2 regions of the Bacillus sp. BSL6 genome follow, and region 1 is predicted to be linked to the other one. Evidence: riboswitches for the same ligand, from Rfam matches in the RefSeq annotation. Region 1 holds a riboswitch; the other holds the start of a gene.

Region 1 (7,501 bases):
CAGAACGACCAATGTCAATTGCCGTAATTGCTTCCCAACAAGCAATTACAGCTAGTCCTATATCAGCTGCAACAGTTGCACTTTTAGCAATGTTAGCTGACTATAAAATCACCTTATTAGATATTTTAAAAGTAAGTATCCCTTCTACTTTCATCGCTTGTATGATAGCTGCATTTGTTGCTAGCAAAATGGGGAAAGAATTAAATGAAGACCCTGAATACTTAAAACGATTAAAAGAAGGAATGATTCCTAAGATTGAAGAGAAAAAAGAATTTGTTGGTGTAAAAGGCGCTAAATTATCAGTTATCCTTTTCCTAGTAGGAACTTTCCTTGTCGTACTTCTCGGTTCATTTGAAGCACTTCGTCCAGGATGGATAGTTGATGGAAAGTTAGCCCGTCTTTCCATGCCAAACACAATTGAAATGGTTATGTTAACGATCGCAGCTCTTATTATTATTTTCTGTAAACCAAATGTAGAAAGCATCGTGTCTGGTAACGTCTTTAAAGCGGGGGCAACAGCAGTTGTTGCTATTTTCGGTATCGCTTGGATGGGAGATACTTTCTTTAACGGAAACTTAAATATGATTCAGGGATCAATTCAGCATCTAGTAACAAGTGCGCCATGGCTATTTGCCATCGCATTATTCATTCTATCTATTTTACTATATAGCCAAGCCGCAACAGTACGTGCTTTAATGCCTCTTGGATTATCACTCGGTATTCCACCAGCACTACTGATCGCGATGTTCCCTGCAGTAAATGGATATTTCTTCATTCCAAACTACGGAACAATCGTTGCTGCCATTAACTTTGATCGTACTGGCACAACTGGCATTGGTAAATATGTTTTAAATCATAGCTTTATGATTCCAGGCCTAATCGCAACATTCACTTCTATCGGAATTGGAATGCTCTTAATTTCAATTATGTTTTAAAGAAAAAGCACAAACCTACAAATTTAAAGGGTTTGTGCTTTTTTAATCAAACGTTTGTTTAAATATTTTTATCTGTCCATTCTGTTCTTTACTATTTTTGTGAAGTTCCCTTTTCCTACAAACTCCTACTTACTTCCTCTACTAATTTCTTCGTACTTTCATAGGCAGATTCCGCTAAACTAATCGCAGAGATAACGGAAACACCATCCGCACCTGCTTCTATAACCGAAGCTGTATTTTCAATTGAAATGCCACCAATCCCAACAATCGGTATTGTAATTCCTTGTTCTCTAAAATGAGCTAAACCTTTCGTTCCTTGCACCGCTTTCGTATCCTTTTTCGTACTCGTCGGAAAAATTGGGCCAACTCCTAAATAATCAGCTCCGTTTTTAATTGCCCAGCGTGCTTCTTCAATTGTATGGGTAGATACACCAACAATTTTATCCCCCATTTTTTCACGAACAGAAGTAATTCCTTCATCATCTTGTCCAACATGCACGCCATCTGCATCTAACTCGAGAGCTAGTTCCACATCATCATTTACGATGAATGGTACACCGTATTCCTTACAAATTGCTTGTAATTCTTTTGCGAAACAAATACGTTCTTCTCCCGTTAAAGCCCCTTCTCCCTTTTCACGAAATTGAAAAATTGTTATACCACCTTCAAGTGCCTCTCTCAATACTTGCAGTGGATCCTTCGTACAATTGTTACTTCCCATAATAAAATATACTGATAATAACTTAGACATTTCTGCCTTTGAAATACGTGACATTTATTTTCCCTCCTTACTATATAACCTCAATCTTCCCATACTTTTCTATATCACCCGAAGTCGTATTGGCTAACTGATTTAAAAATTCAATTTGGAAACTACCAGGTCCTTTTTCTACTGTCTTAGCAGCTGCTAGTTCCGCGGCTACACCATAAAACGTTAATGCCGCTAATGCAGCCTTTACATAATCCTTTTCTACCGCTACAAATGCTCCTATTACAGAAGTTAGTAAACAACCAGTTCCCGTAATTTTCGTTAAAATAGAGTGACCATTTCGAATAACAATAGTTCGCTCTCCATCTGTAACAACATCTTCTTTTCCAGTAATCACCGCAACTGTATTTAGTTCATCTGCTGCCTGCTTTGCAATACTTACGACATTACCATTTCCAGCACCAGCGTCTACCCCTTTAATTTCCCATTTTTCATTAATAACGTTCGCTATTTCAGCTGCATTTCCGCGAATAATTGCTAATTCGATTTCAGCCGGAATATGTCTCGCAACTTCTGTTCGATACGAAGTTGCCCCTGCGCCAACCGGATCAAACAGTACCGGTACATCATTCCTATTAGCCGACTTACCAGCAAGTAACATCGCTTCTACCTCGTCAGGACGAAGTGTCCCCATATTTAATACTAACGCCCCAGCAATGCTAGCCATTTCTGCTACTTCTTCTTTTGCATACGCCATTACAGGGGATGCCCCTAATGCTAATAAACCGTTAGCTGTAAAATTTGTTACAACAACATTTGTAATATTATGAACGAGCGGATTAGATTCTCTCACCAAATCCACTACTTTGCTAATTTCTTTCGTATTCATCCTTCTCATCTCCTAACTATAGTGATGGGAGATACACAAAAAGGCACTTTGCGCGTACGCAAAGTGCCTGAACATGTGCTTTTACACTCTCCCTACGCTGGCATTATCCAACAGGTTCAAATGGTCAATGACGGAATAGTCATACTCTCAGTTTGCATCCACAAACTCCCATGTGCTTATTATTCATCTACTTCAAAGTCTACTCTTATTCTACTAAAATAACAAGTTCTTTACTTTTCTATTTAATATGGAAGCAACCTATATAACAATAAGCATAATAAAATGAAACTTTAATCAGTAGAGACTTTGTTCATTCCACTAAAAACCGTTCAAATATGGAGCGAAACTGAATCTCAAGAAGATGTATGCTATAGTTAACGTATGGAAATTTGAAAGGATGTTTTTAATATGGCAAAAAGCGTTGTAATCGCTGAAAAACCTTCCGTTGCACGAGATATTGCGCGTGTACTGAAGTGTGATAAAAAAGGAAATGGCTACCTTGAAGGTAGTAAATATATTGTAACTTGGGCTTTAGGTCATCTTGTTACATTAGCTGATCCAGAAAGCTATGATGTGAAATATAAAAAGTGGAATTTAGAAGATTTACCGATGCTACCTGAGCGTTTGAAATTAACTGTTATTAAACAAACAGGGAAACAATTTAACGCTGTAAAAAGTCAGCTTCTTAGAAAAGATGTAAATGAAATTATTGTAGCGACAGACGCTGGACGTGAAGGGGAATTAGTTGCTCGTTGGATTATTGATAAGGTTCGAATTAACAAACCAATTAAACGTCTATGGATTTCATCTGTTACTGATAAAGCAATTAAAGATGGTTTCGCAAATTTAAAACCAGGTAAAGCATATGACAATTTATACGCTTCAGCTGTCGCACGTTCAGAAGCTGACTGGTATATCGGTCTTAACGCGACTCGCGCTTTAACGACTCGCTTTAATGCCCAGCTTAACTGTGGCCGTGTGCAAACACCTACTGTTGCTATGATCGCTAATCGTGAAGATGAAATAAAGAACTTCAAAGCTCAAACTTACTACGGCATTGAAGCTCAAACAACAAATCAATTAAAACTAACGTGGCAAGATGCAAATGGCAATAGCCGCAGTTTTAATAAAGAAAAAATTGATGGTATTGTAAAAGGTTTAGATAAACATAATGCTACTGTTTTAGAAATTGATAAAAAACAGAAGAAGTCATTCTCTCCTGGTCTTTACGATTTAACTGAATTGCAACGTGATGCCAATAAAAAGTTCGGTTACTCTGCGAAAGAAACATTGAATATTATGCAGAAATTGTATGAGCAACATAAAGTGCTAACATACCCTCGTACAGATTCGCGTTACATTTCATCTGATATCGTTGGAACACTTCCAGAACGTCTAAAGGCGTGCGGCGTTGGGGAATATCGTCCTTTAGCACATAAAGTATTACAAAAGCCTATCAAGGCTAATAAATCATTTGTTGATGATAGTAAAGTAAGCGATCACCACGCAATTATTCCGACAGAAGGATACGTTAACTTCTCAGCCTTCACAGATAAAGAACGTAAAATTTATGATTTAGTTGTCAAACGTTTCTTAGCTGTTTTATTCCCGGCATTCGAATACGAACAACTAACGTTACGCACAAAAGTCGGCAATGAAACGTTCATTGCACGCGGAAAAACAATTTTACATGCCGGTTGGAAGGAAGTATATGAAAATCGCTTTGAAGATGATGATGTAACTGATGACGTAAAAGAGCAGCTTTTACCTCGCATCGAAAAAGGCGATACATTAACTGTAAAGTTAATTATGCAAACATCAGGTCAAACGAAAGCACCTGCACGTTTTAACGAAGCAACTTTACTTTCAGCAATGGAAAATCCTACAAAATATATGGATACGCAAAATAAGCAACTTGCTGATACATTAAAATCAACTGGTGGATTAGGTACTGTAGCAACGCGTGCTGATATTATCGACAAGCTATTCAATTCATTCTTAATTGAAAAACGCGGTAAAGATATTCACATTACTTCAAAAGGCCGTCAGTTACTTGATTTAGTACCAGAAGAGTTAAAATCACCTACACTAACTGGTGAGTGGGAACAAAAGCTAGAGGCAATTGCAAAGGGTAAACTAAAAAAAGAAGTATTCATTTCCGAAATGAAGAACTATACGAAAGAAATTGTTTCTGAAATTAAATCGAGTGATAAAAAATATAAACATGACAACATTTCAACGAAGTCTTGTCCAGATTGCGGTAAACCAATGCTAGAGGTAAACGGCAAAAAAGGAAAAATGCTCGTTTGCCAAGACCGTGAATGTGGTCATCGTAAAAATGTATCTCGTACAACAAACGCTCGTTGCCCTCAGTGTAAGAAGAAGTTAGAATTACGTGGTGAAGGTGCAGGACAAATCTTTGCATGTAAATGTGGCTATCGCGAGAAATTATCCACATTCCAAGAAAGACGTAAAAAGGAATCTGGAAACAAAGCTGATAAGCGTGACGTTCAAAAATATATGAAACAGCAGAAAAAAGAAGAAGAACCATTAAATAACCCATTCGCAGAAGCATTAAAGAAATTAAAATTTGATTAAACAAAAAGGTTCCTACCTCTAGCGGTAGGAACCTTTTATGTTAGTGAATGATTTTACTTCCTTTTGCATTCTCAACGAATTTTTCACTTGATTTGTTAATTGGTGTTTTCAGTAATAACGCAGCAACAATCATAACTACTACGAAAGCACTTAACACAAGTAAATCTCGCGTTACAATATCCCATAGCATTCCGCCTACTGTTTCACGAATTGCACTAATTGCGTATGTGAACGGTAAGAACGGATAAATCGCTTGGAAGAACGCCGGTGTCATTTGAATTGGGAATGTTCCGCCCGATCCTGCTACTTGCAGTACAAGTAAAATGATCGCCATCGATTTCCCTACGTTTCCGAAAATAGAAACGAGTGAGTACACGATACAAACAAATACTCCACCTATAAATAAACTAAATAATACAAACCAGAACTTATCGACTACGTACGTACCGAGTAAGAATATATCTCCCATCGATACGATAAACGCCTGTGAAAGACCTATCGTTAAGAATGTTAATAAACGTCCGAAGTAAATTTCATGGCTCTTATAATTCGCGCCCTCTTCATGTACTTCTACTGTTAATAACGAAACCATTAATAATGCGCCTACCCATAATGCAAGCACTGTATAGAATGGTGACATTGCTGAACCATAGTTCGGCATTGCAAATAATTTATTCTCTTTTAAATTTACTGGATTTGCAAAGTAATCACTTTGCTTCTCAACATCGTTTTTCAACAAACGGATGATGTCTTTTAAATCCTCTTCAGATTCAAAATCACGAATTTTATCTGCTAATTCTTTAATCTTTTTCTCAGTAGCTGGCATTTCAGCTTTAATATCTGCTAATTTCTTTCTACCGTCTACTAAGCCTTTTGATGAATCTTCTAGTAATTTTTTAACATCTGGAAGCTTTTTGTCTGCTTCTTTTAAAATTTGAGATGTGTTTTTAGACATCTCTTTCGTACGAGCAATAGCTGCATTGAAATTTGGAGTGATTTCTGAGTCATATTTAGCTAAAATGTCACCAATTTGGCCCGAAACATTTTTAGATACTTCATTAATGCTCTCAATAACATCTACCGCTGGTTTTTGCCCTTTATTAATAGAGTCAATTCCTTTATCAGTTAAATCGATTCCTTTTTGAAGACCATCTTTTACTTTATTCAATTTAGAAATCGTGTTATTCGTGTTCTTATCACTATTTACATCTGCTAAAACTTTATTTGTATTTTCCAGAACTGGAATCATATCATTAACTAAATTCCATGCTGCTTTGAACTGTCCATTTAAATCATTTAAGGCTACTTTTGTAGAGTCTAATCCATTAACACCTGCGTTGCTTAAGTCTTCTCTTGCTTTTCCAAGTTCTGTTTTTACTCTGCTGTAATCACTTACAGCCTTATCGTACTTTTCTCTACCATTGTCTAATGCCTCATTGGTTTGATTTACTAACTCATTCGCTTTTTTTATATCTTGATTTAAATTACCTCTAAGTTGCTGAGCATCTTCTTTTACATTTTCAGCTTTGTCTTTCAATTGCTCAGCTTGGTTTTTCAATTGCTCAGCTGTGCTTACTGCTTTTTCGAAATCTGCTACAAACGTAGCATTATAATCTGCTTCTGCTTGATTTACCAAGTTATTTATTGCATCTAGCTTTTTATTAGTAGCATCTCTTACATCTTGTTTCACTTCTTGCCCTGTACCAATAATATTGGCAATATCTTTAACGCCACCATTTGCATTTACAATTGCTGTTTTAAGGTTTGTTAATTTCTCTATTCTCTTTTGGAAGAATTCTTTTCCAAAATCAGTTGATGCCGACTCTTTAAATTTAGTAAAGATATCAATTACATATGAAACACTATCTGCTCTACCTTGTAGCGTCTCAGAAACATTATTAAGATCTTGTTTCGCTTTCTCTGGATCAAAATTACCATTTTGCAACCCGTTTATAACACCTTGTGCGTAAGTTGTTCCGACACGTATCGAACTAAAAACATTATTTACAGTTTGATTAATATTTTTAGCAATATTTTTATACCCCTCACCATTCACTTGCGGTAATGCTGGAATTTCTGGTATTTCTGGTATTTGTGGTATTTGCGGAATAGTTATATTAGGTAACACTGGTAATTTAGCTGGATCTGGAAGTGTCAGATTAAAATCAAATGAAGGATTTTTTAAGTAATCCGTAATTTTCGCTGCAGCATCCAATCCCTGCTTCGTTACAATTAAATTATTCTTAATAGTTCCTGGAGCACGATTCAATGTTTCATCGTTTCTCGCAAAGAATGCATCTAAGCTCTTAAGTGTATCCTGACCATCATTAATAACACTCTCTACAACCGGCAACTCTTTCTGCGCTACTT
Region 2 (7,501 bases), on a different contig from region 1:
CTACAACAATTCTGTTATCTAACTCTAAATGTGTAAGTAGCTCAGCTACTGTTTTCACACTCTCTGGCACTTCAATTTGATTACCATTAATTTTTAAATTCAAACTTCCATCCCCTTTCTAAACTGTTTTAGAAAGCAATAAATCTAGCAAGTGATTCTCCTGCTTTCCTTCTATTAAATCAGCCATATATTGACCAGAAACAGGACTTAATAAAATGCCGTTTCGATAATGGCCTGTGCAAGCATATAAACCTTTTATTTCTTCATGCTCTCCCATATAAGGAGCTTCATGATTCGATTGTGGTCTTAATCCTGCCCATGCACTTTCCCATTCAGCTTCTTTTAAAGCAGGCAATATTGTATACGCGCGCTCTAATATAGAAGTAATACTTTCTGGTTGCACAGTTTTATTGAACGTACGAGGCTTCATCGTTGCTCCAATTACGTAACGTCCGCCGCGCTTTGGTGCAATGTAAAATCTTTCTTGGAAAATAGGTGCCTTTAAAAGTGGTTTTCTACTTCTTACCGCTACTACTTCTCCTTTAACTGGATATGTACCCCATTCGCGGTGAAAATAACCTAGTAACTTCGTGCTCCATGAGCCACCTGCAATAACAACTTTCTCGCAAGTGATCATACCTTCGCTTGTCACAATTCCAGTCACTTTCTTATTTTCAATACGAATATCAAACACTTCTGTTTGCTCATATATATCCGCACCGGAAATTGCCGCAGAATGCGCGAATGCTTTCGTAAGCTCTGGCGCAATAACATGGCCATCTTTCGGATAATATACAGCACCTATAATTGACTCAGATAGATACGGCTCTTGCTCTCGTAAACGATCTCCCCTTAGAAAGTAAGAATCTTCACCGGTTTTCTGCTGCCAATCCATAATATGAAGAATTCTTTCCTTCTCCTCTTCATTTTGAGCAATGCGATAAATGCCTTTCTCTTCATACCCAATATCAATTCCTGTTTTTTCACGTAAAACTTCTGCAAGTTGTGGAAATATAGCACGGCTTTCTCTAGCAAGTTCAAATAGCGGGTCATACTCATCCCATTCTGCCTGCACCCCAAGTAAACCAGCGGCTGCTTTCGAGGCTTCAGATGCAATCTGTTGCTTCTCTACAATCGCTACTTTATGCTCTCTTTCTGCTAGAAAATGTGCAACTGAACTACCAATTACACCACCGCCAATTATCGCTACATCATACTTCTTACACATGTTTTTCCGCCCACTTTCTTATTGATTCCTTATAAGATTTCGCTTTGCTATACGGGTTACTACTACTTATAATCCCAGACATAACAGCAATACCACTGACGCCGTTAGTAAGAACATCTCCAGTGTTTTCCGGAGTGATTCCTCCAATTGCTGTAATCGGTATGGATAAACACTTTGCAATGTCTGAAATTTCTTCAAGCCCTCTCGCTGGCACACCTTTTTTACAATCTGTCGGAAATACATGACCATAGACGAGTGAATCCGCGCCATTCTTAAATGCATCGATCGCCTCTTCTAAAGAATGCACAGAATAACCGACATGCAAATAAGAAAACTTTTCTTTCACTGACCTTACATCTGCGCTTCGATATCCTAGCTGTACACGCGGAATGTTTAATAAAATAGCAATATCAATTCGATCATTTATCACTATTTTTGATGCTGGAAAGCCTTTCTTCAAAAGACTTTCCACACCTTCATACAATTCCTTCGTACTTTTCTCACGCTCACGAATATGCAAATAATCAATTTCACTTTCAATTTGCATCGCTACATTCACTAACTCTTCGAATGACATGTGACCATTTGAGATTACATGAAGCTCATTTTTCATATTCATTCGCCTACTTTAAAATGTTTTCGAATAACTCATTGGCCGGAACGATTTCTTTCGTCATTCCTTTATCTTTCAACCATTTATTTTGTTTCTCCCATGACTCTTTTGAATCTGATAAAAATGGTTCATCCTTTGTTTCCATTTTCTCTAATAAAATTTTCATACTTTCTTTTTCAACTTCTGGTACAAGTGGGAAGTTTTCTTTTTCCTGATGATTTAATAAAATATTTAATGCTTCATCTGGATTTTTCTTCATGAAATCATAACCTTTTTTCGTACCACGTAAGAAAGCTTGCAAAGCTTCTTTATCTTTTTTCAATGTTTTATCACCTGTTACAAATACGAGTTCATGATAATTCGGTACACCGTAATCTGCTGGATTAAAGTATGCTGGTTCATGACCTTCATGACGCATAACAGGTACTTCATGGTTAATGTATGCCCCTGTTACCGCATCCACTTTTTTCGTAATTAATGCTGGTACTAAATCAAAACCAACATCGACTACTTTCACTGTATCTGGATTACCACCAGCTTCTTTTACCATCGTTTTTAAATACATCTCACTTAAAGGTGTTCCAGAATATCCAACTGTTTTACCCTCTAAATCTTTTGGCGATTGAATGCCTGCAGACTTCAGCGATACAACATGATTTAATGGTGAACGTACGACAGCTCCAATTGATTTCACTGGAATTTGTTCATTTGCTTTTGCCATGACAACATCTGGCTGATAATATAAGCCAACCGTTACTTTTCCTGCAGCTGCTAACGTTAATGGGTCAGTCGGATTGGAAGGGAATTTAATATTCACCTTTACTCCTTCTTCTTTAAAGTAACCTTTTTCAATTGCCGCATAAATAAAGCTATGTACCGCATTTGGGTACCAATCAAGCATGACCGTTATTTCTTTTTCTTTTTTATTCTTATCTGATGCTGAATTACTCGAACATCCAGCAATCATTGCAACTAATAATGTAAGCACAAAGATGCGTTTTAAAAATTTCATGAATGCTTCCTCCAACTAATGAATTTCTTTTCTAATACCGAAATAAGTACGACGAAGAAAATAGCTAATAATGATAACAATACAATGGGTGCAAATACACCTGCCCCGTCTAATTGCGTCATCATTCTCTTACTGAAATATCCTAGCCCCGCTTGTGCACCGAGCCATTCACCAATTGCCGCCCCAATTACACTAAGCGGTACTGCAATTTTTAAAGCTGAGAAAAAATAAGGAAGAGCAGACGGCAATTTTAATTTAAGAAAAACATCTTTTTTCGTTGCCCCATACGTAACTAAAAGCTCTTCCCATTCTTTTTTCGTACTGCGCAGTCCATCATACGTATTAACCGTAATTGGGAAAAACGTAATTAAAACCGTAACAACGACCTTACTCCAAATCGTATATCCAAACCATAAAACGAAAAGCGGAGCAAGCGCTGTAATAGGAATCGTTTGTGAGGCAACTAATAATGGATAAAATGCTCTCTCCATCCAATTACTCGCATTCATTAACATCGCTAGCCCTACCCCAAGTACGATAGAAATAGCCACCCCTATTAAAACGACATATAATGTTGCTGGCAAATGAACCGTAAATAATATGTCTTTTAGTTTCCATATCTTCATTACAATTGCAGACGGTGACGGTAAAATGTACATTTCATCTACAATTCTTGCGCCTACTTCCCAAAGAGCAAGTAAAATACTAGAAAGTGTAAGAGCAGGTAATAGCTCCTTCAACCGGTTCATCATGCGAGTACCTGCCTTTGCAACATACTAAGAAGCTCATCTTTCAGTGCTAATACTTCTGGTTTATATAAATCTTTTCTTGTCCGATTACAATCAAGCGGTACAATCCTCTCGGTTAAAGTAGTTATCGGTTGATTTTCTACAACTAAAATTCGATTAGAAAGAAACAATGCTTCTTCCACATCATGAGTGATAAATAAAATTGTTTTTTCCCACTCTTTCCATTGTTCAAACAACCATTCCTGCAAAGATGCCTTCGTTAAAGCATCCAACGCGCTAAACGGTTCATCTAAAAGTAATATCTCTCCGCCTGTTAATAAAGTTCGAATGAAAGATACGCGTTGCCTCATACCACCAGATAAATCTTTCGGATATTTTGTCTCATACCCTTGTAAGCCAAATTTGTGTAACAGTTCCTTTGCCTTTATTTGTGCTTCTTTCTTCTGTACACCTTGGCACTCTAGCGGCAGGGCCGCATTCTCAATAATCGTTCTCCATGGCAGGAGCATATCTTTTTGGGGCATATACCCTACAGGATGGCTCTTTGTTTCTGTTAGTTCTATCTGTCCCGTACTCGCTTCTTCTAAACCTGTAATAAGGCGAAATAAAGTACTTTTCCCGCATCCACTCGGTCCGATAATGCTTACAAACTCTTTATCTTGTATAGAAGCATTTAATTCATTAATGATTGGCTTCTCATCATAATGAAAAGAAACATTATGAAACTGTAGTATGTTCTTGCTCCTCAAATCCCCACATCTCCTTACGGTAGGACATATCCCAGAATAAATATTCAAATCGACTGGAATATAGGAAAATCTCCTCTAATCGATCTAGCTCTTTTTCAGACTTTCCAACTGCCATTTCATTTAATAAATCGATTAACCAAACACAAAGGTTGCCATATTCTTCAGAGCTATAGCCTTGAATCCACTCACCAAAGAACTCATGATCTCTTGCTCCAGGAATATCATTTAAACGCTTTCCAATCTCCCAGTAGCTCCACATACACGGAAGAAGTGCTGCTATTAATTCCGCAAGTGTGCCATTTTGAGATACAGACATCATGTAATTTGTATAAGCTAAATTTTTAGCAGATGGCTTTGCAGACTCTATCTCCTCTATAGAAATTCCAAGTCTTTTTGCATACTGTTTATGAATTGTCATTTCTCCATTTAATATCCCATCAATTTGTTCAGCAAATTTCCCCATAATTTGTGGATTTGTTGCCTTTACAACACCGATCGCATATAACTTTGCATAATCTAACAAGTATAAATAATCTTGAATAATATAATACTGAAACTTATCTTTTTCTAACGTACCATCCCCCATACCTACAACAAATGGATGATTATGACTCATCTCCCAAACTGGTTGTACAGTTTCTAATAATCTATCGCAAAATTTCATTTCTCTATCCCCTTTCAATTTATATATCTAAATAAAAAACCACTTCTAAATAAGAAGTGGTTACAGCAAATAAAATTATAATTTATTCGTTGCTCCACTTCCCTTCGCTAGTATTATCTAGATCAGGTCTGTAAGGGTTAAGGATTATTCCTCTCTCAGCACAACAAGCACCCCTAGTGGTTTCAATATGAAATTTTCAAATAAAAAAGCCCCGTTTCTATACGCAAAGAAACGGGGACTCATTATTAGTGTCCGAATTGCTTCCCTACGCTAGCATAATCTAGATCAGGTAATAAAAAGGATCAAAGACTTAAGGTCTTACTCTCAGCTGGCAACACCAGCTCTCCTAGCAAACTATAAAATTATCACTGTCAGTATAACACCGTAATAAGACATCATCAACTGTTTTAATTTTCTCAATTGTCAACAAAATAACAAAACCATATAACACTTATATTCTATCTTAGAAATTATTATCCTCAAAAAATTTATTTTTATATTGATTTCATATTACATTTATGTGAATACACCCACTATATTATATCTTTATACTATAATAAAATTACAACTATACAACTAGAGGAGGTCTCTATTATATGAATATGAAAGCTACTGCTTTAACAGCAACTACTGTCGCAATTGCTTCTTTACTTCCTTCTATGGGAGAAACAAATGTACAAACAGCCAACGCTGAACAATTATCTAATGTGAAAACTGGATATGTCAAAGTCGATCAAGTAGCCTTACATACAAAAGATAACGCAAATAGCTCATCAATTGATACAATTCGCTTTAATACGAAAGTGAATATACTTGAAACAACTAATGGCTGGTATAAAGTATCTGTTAATAATAAAGTAGGTTACGTACAAAAAGATTCTATTCTACTAAAAAACAAACTTCAATCTAATAATCAATATATCGTCAATGCCAATGCATTAAACGTTCGTTCTGAACCTAATTTAGAATCTTCAATTTTAGATGTATTACCAAATGGGAAATTCGTTACTATTCAAGAAGAACAAGGTGAATGGTATAAAATTTTACATAATGGCAAAACAGGTTACGTACAAAAGGCATTCGTATCTAATGGTTCACAGCCTTTAGTAAAAGGCATCACAGTTCAAAATAATACGAAATACACAGTTGCAACACCTAAACTTAATGTGCGTAGCAATGCTAGTACAAGTAGCACACTACTTGGTTCATTACAAAATGGTACACAATTACAAGTAGTGGAAACTGTAGGAACTTGGTATAAAATTCGTTTTGGCACAGGATACGGATATGTGGCAAAGCATTATGTAGTGCAAAATCAAACGCAATCACAAGCTCAAACAGCTCAACCTACTTCCATTCCAGCCGTTTTCAAATTCCCTACTCAAGGAAAAATTAGCTCAACATTTGATATGCGCTGGGAACAAATGCATTATGGTATAGATATCGCAGCTCAGGGTAATGTCTCTATCCAGGCTGCTGCGGCAGGTAAAGTCGTGAAATCATATTATTCAGCTAGCTATGGCAATGTTGTGTTCATCGCCCATCAAATAAACGGGAAATTATATACAACAGTCTATGCTCACATGAAAGATCGCACTGTACAAGCTGGTGATCAAGTACAAGCTGGACAATTAGTAGGTCATATGGGAAACACAGGTCATTCATACGGGCAACATCTTCATTTTGAATTACACAATGGAGAATGGAATTTTGAAAAAACAAATGCAGTAAACCCACTGCCATATTTAGTTAGGTAAATTGTATGCCACGCAATATCAATATACCTCTCTTAATTGAATACTTAGCCTTTTTAGGCTTAATCTGTTGCTTAGTAATTTATAATACAAATACTGTATTTTTATCTATTATCATTGCTTTTGTTGCTTTAGAAATTATGATGGAAGCTTTTCAAGTTCAACTAAAACAAAAAATTGCCCATATTTATAATGCCATCTTTCTATTAAGTGCTTTAATAACAAATATTATTAGTAATGGTTTTTATTTATCTACCGTATTTCCCGTATTTTTTATGGCTGTTTTATTATTCATAGCTAGATACATTCATGTCCCTAATAACAAAAAACACGAACAAGAAGCTTAGAAAGAGGAGACACTGTGTACCAATCTTTCAAAGATAATCCGATAAAATATATATTGAATTTATACAAAAAAACAAATACTTTTTTTGGTATACAAGGAAGCTATACGGCACAATTTCTCCTTTATGGAATGTTATTTCTCGTCTTAATTACATTCTCCTTGCTTTACTAATAAAAAAAGGATCTCACAATTGAGATCCTTTTTAATTTATATAGAAAGTGCCCTTTATCCACAAGCATATTTTTCATAAATAAAGCTAAGATTATATTTTTTCTCTAAGCTCATTCTTTGTTCATCATCACACCAATAGAACAGAATATCATGAATCGTTGCATAACGCTTATTTTTAAGAAACAGTTTAAAGAAAGATGGTAAACAGTCATGTA

Evidence for each region. A riboswitch is a leader RNA that binds a small molecule or an ion and turns the genes downstream of it on or off. The one in region 1 is predicted to bind thiamine pyrophosphate.
Region 2: it holds a riboswitch for thiamine pyrophosphate, as region 1 does, so the genes downstream of both, tenA (thiaminase II) here and thiM (hydroxyethylthiazole kinase) in region 1, are expected to answer to the same signal.

The regions. Positions count from the first base shown of each region.
Region 1 covers NZ_JAVGCW010000007.1:99,605-107,105, forward strand. The annotation lists gene RCJ96_RS21440 (anaerobic C4-dicarboxylate transporter family protein) at 1-935, shown strand, start outside; gene thiE (thiamine phosphate synthase) at 1,051-1,710, opposite strand; gene thiM (hydroxyethylthiazole kinase) at 1,727-2,533, opposite strand; TPP riboswitch at 2,606-2,715, opposite strand; gene topB (DNA topoisomerase III) at 2,942-5,131, shown strand; gene RCJ96_RS21460 (YhgE/Pip family protein) at 5,172-7,501, opposite strand, start outside.
Region 2 covers NZ_JAVGCW010000002.1:917,419-924,919, forward strand. The annotation lists gene thiS (sulfur carrier protein ThiS) at 1-103, opposite strand, end outside; gene thiO (glycine oxidase ThiO) at 119-1,228, opposite strand; gene tenI (thiazole tautomerase TenI) at 1,221-1,841, opposite strand; gene RCJ96_RS10975 (ABC transporter substrate-binding protein) at 1,852-2,853, opposite strand; gene RCJ96_RS10980 (ABC transporter permease) at 2,850-3,602, opposite strand; gene RCJ96_RS10985 (ABC transporter ATP-binding protein) at 3,602-4,351, opposite strand; gene tenA (thiaminase II) at 4,320-5,015, opposite strand; TPP riboswitch at 5,098-5,200, opposite strand; TPP riboswitch at 5,261-5,373, opposite strand; gene RCJ96_RS10995 (SH3 domain-containing protein) at 5,612-6,772, shown strand; gene RCJ96_RS11000 (hypothetical protein) at 6,778-7,116, shown strand; gene RCJ96_RS11005 (DUF3965 domain-containing protein) at 7,341-7,501, opposite strand, start outside.